Proteiniborus sp. DW1: one gene and its partner. The protein of the gene in region 1 interacts with the protein of each later gene in a pairwise test. Links are inferred from orthologs where the notes say so. Each region holds a gene or a part of one and is shown in the gene's direction. Other genes may lie near its edges.

Evidence for each region.
Region 2: the proteins of ribD (region 1) and DW1_RS13020 interact in binary tests that used the Escherichia coli proteins (3 or more experiments, as listed by UniProt). The link is inferred for Proteiniborus sp. DW1 from one-to-one orthologs.

Annotation. Positions count from the first base shown.
Region 1 is NZ_FMDO01000056.1:71,828-75,145, reverse strand. What follows is about bases 295-3,276. They hold ribD (bifunctional diaminohydroxyphosphoribosylaminopyrimidine deaminase/5-amino-6-(5-phosphoribosylamino)uracil reductase RibD), read left to right. Parts: upstream 295-1,233; coding sequence 1,234-2,319; downstream 2,320-3,276. Other genes in these bases: DW1_RS13795 (bifunctional 3,4-dihydroxy-2-butanone-4-phosphate synthase/GTP cyclohydrolase II), read left to right, coding at 2,993-3,276; DW1_RS13800 (riboflavin synthase), read left to right, coding at 2,324-2,974; DW1_RS13810 (arsenate reductase family protein), read left to right, coding at 295-327. In the rest of the region: more of DW1_RS13810, read left to right, coding at 1-294; more of DW1_RS13795, read left to right, coding at 3,277-3,318. UniProt on the Escherichia coli protein: Converts 2,5-diamino-6-(ribosylamino)-4(3h)-pyrimidinone 5'-phosphate into 5-amino-6-(ribosylamino)-2,4(1h,3h)-pyrimidinedione 5'-phosphate.
Region 2 is NZ_FMDO01000054.1:9,371-12,591, reverse strand. Bases 215-3,099 are described here. They hold DW1_RS13020 (acetyl-CoA carboxylase biotin carboxylase subunit), read left to right. Parts: upstream 215-923; coding sequence 924-2,276; downstream 2,277-3,099. Other genes in these bases: accD (acetyl-CoA carboxylase, carboxyltransferase subunit beta), read left to right, coding at 2,295-3,099; accB (acetyl-CoA carboxylase biotin carboxyl carrier protein), read left to right, coding at 431-922; DW1_RS13030 (copper homeostasis protein CutC), read left to right, coding at 215-239. In the rest of the region: more of DW1_RS13030, read left to right, coding at 1-214; more of accD, read left to right, coding at 3,100-3,122; DW1_RS13010 (acetyl-CoA carboxylase carboxyltransferase subunit alpha), read left to right, coding at 3,112-3,221. UniProt on the Escherichia coli protein: This protein is a component of the acetyl coenzyme A carboxylase complex; first, biotin carboxylase catalyzes the carboxylation of the carrier protein and then the transcarboxylase transfers the carboxyl group to form malonyl-CoA.

The DNA of each region.
Region 1 (3,318 bases):
ACCTGTCAGAAGGCTAAGAAATGGTTGAAGGCAAATGAAGTTGCCTTTGAAGAAAGGCATATCAAAGAAAACAATCCTTCAATAGAAGAGTTGAAGAGTTGGCATAAAACAAGTGGCTTGGCATTGAAGAAGTTCTTCAATACTAGCGGACAGCTATATAGAGAACTGAAGCTGAAGGATAAGCTTCCTACTATGAGTGAGGATGAACAGTATAATCTATTGGCATCAGACGGTATGCTTGTAAAGCGTCCTATCCTTATTGGTGATGACTTTGTGCTGGTAGGTTTTAAGGAAACTGATTGGAAGACTGCCCTTGATATTGAATGACAAACCCTACCTGCTTTATAGGAAGCGGGTTTTTGTGGCTTTTTGTCAATAGTTGGGGTGGGATTTTCTTAATCTTGTCCCATTACTAATCTTAGCCTTAATTTAATATAAAGATGGATTTAGATAAAGTTATCCATTCTCCTTTAGTATAGCCTAGTTCCTGCTTTTAGTATCTTGTGAACTGTATCCTTAAAATTATATTCTTTAGGTAAATAACTATCAAAATATTAGTGAAACACATGGATATCAAAAGACCAGAGCAGCGAACAAGGTTTTAGCCTGTATTATGGAAATGGATGCCTGTAAAATTTTATTCGATGTTGGAGTAGTGACTTGTTTTTTGTAAAATCATTTGTTTCATGTAGTTAAATAACAATCTAAAATAAAGGAGCTAAGATTATGAGCGAAAATTGCAATAAAAGCTGTAACAGTTGTTCAGAGGCCTGTGCTGACAGAAAGGAAAAGAAAAATGATTTTTCTGAGAAGCCACATAAAATGAGCAGTATCAAAGTGGTGGAAGCGTACCTACAAGGTTAATTAAAGCTTAAAGTTCTATTTGTTATGTGAATCTGCAAAGAGATGGAACTATTTAAGTTTGATTTATTGACATATTTATATTATTGTGTTAAAGTTTAACATGTAAAAACTGAATAAATAAATCTTCAGGGCAGGGTGTAATTCCCTACCGGCGGTATAGCCCGCGAGCCGTAAGGTTGATTCGGTGAAATTCCGAAGCCGACAGTATAGTCTGGATGGGAGAAGATACTTTTAAGTAATTTGAGCTATAAGCTTATGTTTTATCATAATACTTATAATCAAGACAATTTTTAGAGGCTTTATACCCTGGGATTTATCTCAGGGTTTTTTGATTATCCAATACTGGAGTGATGTCTTAATATGGAATACATGAAAAGAGCATTAGAACTGGCAAAGAGAGGAATAGGGTATACAAATCCAAATCCATTGGTAGGAGCAGTTATAGTAAAAGAAGGTAGAATTATTGGTGAAGGCTATCATAAGGCTTATGGTCATCATCATGCAGAGATTAATGCGTTTTTTAACGCTACTGAGGATGTTAAAGGTGCAACTATGTATGTTACTTTAGAACCTTGCTCTCATTATGGAAAAACTCCGCCTTGTGCTAAAGCAATCGTTGAGAAAGGAATAAAGAAAGTAGTTATAGGGCTAAAGGACCCTAATCCTATAGTAGCCGGAAAAGGTATCCAAATTTTAGAGGAAGCTGGTATAGAAGTGATTGTAGGAGTTCTTGAGGATGAAGTGAAAAGATTAAATGAAATATTTCTTAAATATATAACTACAAAGAAACCCTTCGTAATAATGAAAACTGCAATGACCCTTGATGGTAAAATTGCTACCTATACAAATGAATCTAAGTGGATTACTGGAGAGCTTTCTAGGAAATATGTTCATGAATTAAGGCATAGGGTATCTGGAATTATGGTTGGCATAGGTACAGTGCTTGCAGATGACCCATATTTGACAACTAGATTAGATGATAGAAAAGGCTGTGACCCCATAAGAATAATTGTAGACAGCAGTGGAAGAATTCCCCTTGAAGCAAAGGTATTAAACCTTGAATCAAATGCAGTGACTATCATAGCAGTTTCTAGTAAAGCTGATAAGGGAAAGGTAAAGATGCTTAAAGAAAAGGGGGCTGAAGTCATTATAGTGCCTTCCAAAAATGGAGGAGTTGACTTGACTTTTCTTATGAAGGAGCTAGGAGAGAGAAAGATTGATAGCATTTTATTAGAAGGGGGAAGCCAACTTAATTATAGTGCCTTAGAGGAAGGAATAGTTGATAAGATAAATGCATTTATTGCTCCGAAAATTATTGGAGGAAATACTGCAAAAACTCCAGTTGGTGGGCTGGGAAAAGCACATATGAAAGACGCAATAAACCTTGAAAATATGGATATTCACCGTTTTGGGCAAGACATAATGATAGAAGCATACATTAGAAAGGAGGGTTAAAAAAATGTTTACAGGATTGGTAGAAGAGATTGGAATAGTTGAATCTGTGGTGAAATCTACAAAATCCTCAAGAATAACAATCAAAGCAAGAAAAGTTCTAAAAGGGATAAAGCTAGGAGACAGCATATGCACTAATGGAGTATGTCTCACTGTAACCTCTTTTGACAGCAACAGGTTTAGTGTAGACGTAATGGCAGAAACAATAAGGAGGAGTAATTTGGGGCATTTCTTACCTGGAGATGAAGTTAATCTTGAAAGAGCCTTAAGGTTAGGGGATAGCTTAGGTGGACATATTGTTAGTGGGCATATTGATGGAATGGGGACCATTGAAAATTTTCAACAGGAAGATAATGCAGTATGGATTACAGTTGCAACTTCTCCTGAAATATTAAAATATATTGTGCCAAAAGGTTCAATTGCAATAGACGGAGTAAGTCTTACTGTAGCATATGTAGATGATTTTGCATTTAAAGTTTCTATCATTCCTCACACTAAGGATATGACTACTCTATTAAGCAAGAAGATTGGAGATAAGGTCAACTTAGAATGTGACATGATAGGTAAATATATTGAAAAGCTTATTGAAGCAAAAGAGCAGGTAGTAGTTAATAAAGGAATAGATCTTAAATTTTTAACTGAACATGGGTTTGCATAAAGAAAATGGGGGATGAGAATGAATATGTTTGATACAATAGAGGAAGCAATAGAAGATATAAGGCTAGGTAAGATGATAGTCGTAGTAGACGACGAAGATAGGGAAAATGAGGGAGATCTTTTAATGGCTGCAGAAAAGGTAACACCAGAAGCTATCAATTTTATGGCAAAATACGGTAGAGGGCTTATATGCTTACCTATTATAAGAGAGCGATTAGAAGAATTAAATATTCTATCAATGGTGGAACGAAATACAGATTCACATCAGACTGCATTCACTGTATCAATTGATGCTATTGAGACAACAACAGGAATATCAGCCTATGAGAGAGCAGCTACTGTACT
Region 2 (3,221 bases), on another replicon or contig:
GGAAAGGGAATATAGAGAATAATATTGAAGTTATTAAGAAGATGATATCAAGTGCAAGCCATATAAATATAATTCTAGGGGGAGGGCTTAACCTTCAAAACATAGCGGTTATTATGGAAAAAACCAATGCAAGAGACTATCATTTTGGAACGGCAGTAAGAGAGAACAAGTCTCCATTTGGAGAAATCTCCTTAGAAAAAACAAAAGAATTGGTTCAGATAATGAAAATGAGAGATTAATATAATGGATTATAAAGAGCCTCTTATATATAAGAGGTTTTTTATTTTCTGTTTATCTGATACTAAGTAGAAGATTTTCGCTAAATGATTTTATAGTTTAATAATTGCATTACATACTAAGATTATGTTATAATATTAAATAATAGTACTAGGTACTAATAGCCGATATTAAAATAAGGAGTGGGATACTGGTGGATATAAAAGATATCAAAGACTTGATTGTAGCTATAGACAAGACAAATATAGAAAAGGTTGAAATAGAAAAAAGCGACATAAGAATCATGATAACAAAAGGTGAAGGAAGAGTTAGCAAAAAGATAAGTAAAGACAATAAGGATATGGCTAGCATAGAAAAAAATAGTGACTTAGAAAATTCTATGGAGTTAAAGAGCGACAGCTCTGACAATAAAGAAAATGGTAAGAGTTTTAATCAAGATGATAGCATCTACAACGTAAAATCTCCTATTGTAGGCACTTTTTATAGCAGTCCTAGCCCTGAATCAGAGCCCTTTGTAAAGGTTGGAGACAAAGTGGAGCAAGGTCAAACTTTATGCATTATTGAAGCTATGAAAATAATGAATGAAATAGAATGCGAAACTTCAGGAGAAATTATTGAGATATTAGTAAACAATGAAGATATAGTAGAGTATGGACAGCCTTTAATAAGGATAAGGAGGTCCTAATATGTTTAGAAAAATACTCATTGCCAATAGAGGTGAGATTGCAGTTAGAATTATTAGAACATGTAAAGAAATGGGCATAAGGACTGTGGCAATATATTCTGAAATAGATAAAGATTCTGTCCATGTTCATATGGCAGATGAGGCAATATGTATAGGACCTGCACCATCAAAGAAAAGCTATTTAAATATAGATAATATTATAAGTGCAGCACTAGTTACAAAATCTGAAGCCATACATCCTGGATATGGGTTTCTTTCAGAAAATCCAGACCTAGTAGACGCCTGTGAAGCTAATGGTATTAAATTCATTGGTCCTAGAAAAGAGCATATAGAAAAAATGGGGAACAAATCTCAAGCCAGAAAGACCATGATAGATGCAGGGGTGCCTGTAGTTCCAGGCTCAGAAAGTGCTACAAACGACCCACTGGAAGCATTATTTATAGCTAAGGAAATAGGGTTTCCAGTTATGGTTAAGGCCGCCAGCGGTGGTGGTGGAAGAGGAATGAGACTTGTTCAAAATGAGGATGTGTTTGTAGACAAATTTAACATGGCAAAATCAGAGGCTTTAGCTGCCTTTAATGATGATGCTATGTATGTAGAAAAATTCATTGAAGAGCCTAGGCATATTGAATTTCAAATTCTAGGAGACTCTTATGGTAATGTAGTTCATCTTGGGGAAAGAGACTGTTCCCTTCAAAGAAGAAATCAAAAGGTACTAGAAGAGGCCCCATGTGTGGTAATGGACTATGACTTAAGAAACAAGATGGGAGAAGCAGCAATAAAAGCTGCTAAAGCTGTAAACTACGAAAACGCAGGAACCATAGAATTTTTATTAGACAAATACAATAACTTTTACTTTCTAGAGATGAACACAAGAATACAGGTGGAGCATCCTGTGACGGAGCTTATTACTGGAGTAGACCTGATAAAGGAGCAGATAAAAATAGGATATGGAGAAAGGCTAGATATTACTCAGGATCAAATTAATATAAATGGGCATGCAATTGAATGTAGAATAAATGCAGAAGATCCTAAAGCAAATTTCAGACCCTCTCCAGGTCAGATAGAAGGATTCTTTCCACCTGGAGGATACTGTGTTAGGTTGGATAGTCATGTCTATAGTGGCTATCCAATTCCCCCTACTTATGATTCCATGATAGGAAAATTAATTGTATGGGGAAAGGACAGAGATGAGGCCATTAGCAGAATGAGAAGAGCCTTAGACGAAATGACAATTACAGGAATAGAGACAAATATTGAGTTTCAAAAGAAAATAATAAATAATAAAAGATTTATAGCTAATAAAATAGATACTTCGTTTATAGAAAGAGAAATATTTAATGATGAGTCATAGCAGAGAGGAGAGATGTCAGTGATTAAAGATCTCTTTCAAAAAAAGAAATATGCAACTATAACACTATACAAGAATGATAATAATGAAAAAGCACTTTATAAATTAGAGGATTTAAAGAATAACATAGATACTAATAGGCAAAGTAAACAGGTTAGAGTTAGTGCAAGAGAGAGAATAAATGAGCTTATAGATAATAATACATTTATAGAATATGATATATACATGAAAACAGTTAATCCACTAGATTTTCCTGAATATAATGAAAAAGTAAATACGGCAATAAAAAAGACAGGAGAAAAAGAAGCTGTTATTACTGGTGAAGGAAAAATAATGGATGAAGACTGTGTGATATGTGTTATGGATCCTAACTTCATGATGGGAAGCATGGGATCTGTAGTTGGAGAAAAGATTACGAGAGCCATAGAAAAGGCAATTGAAAAGAGATTACCAGTTATTATAGTTTCTGCATCTGGAGGTGCAAGGATGCAGGAAGGCATACTATCTCTTATGCAAATGGTTAAAACTTCAGCTGCCCTAGGAAGATTATCAGATGAAGGGCTACTATATATTTCTGTCTTAACAAATCCCACAACAGGAGGAGTAACTGCTAGCTTTGCAATGTTAGGAGATATAATCATTGCTGAGCCTGAGGCATTAATTGCATTTGCTGGCCCTAGGGTTATTGAACAAACTATTAAGCAAAAGCTACCAGAAGGCTTTCAAAGAGCAGAGTTTTTATTAGAAAAAGGTTTTATAGATAAAATCGTTCCTAGAAAAGATATGAAGGCTACATTATATCAGATTTTAAATATTCATTCATCAGGTGGTGAGATTGATGAACGATAATCTAGACTTTGAAAGGCCAATTATAGAGCTTGAAAATAAAATTATAGAATTAAAGAAATTTTCTCAGGAGTATGATGTAAACCTATCTCATGAAATAGA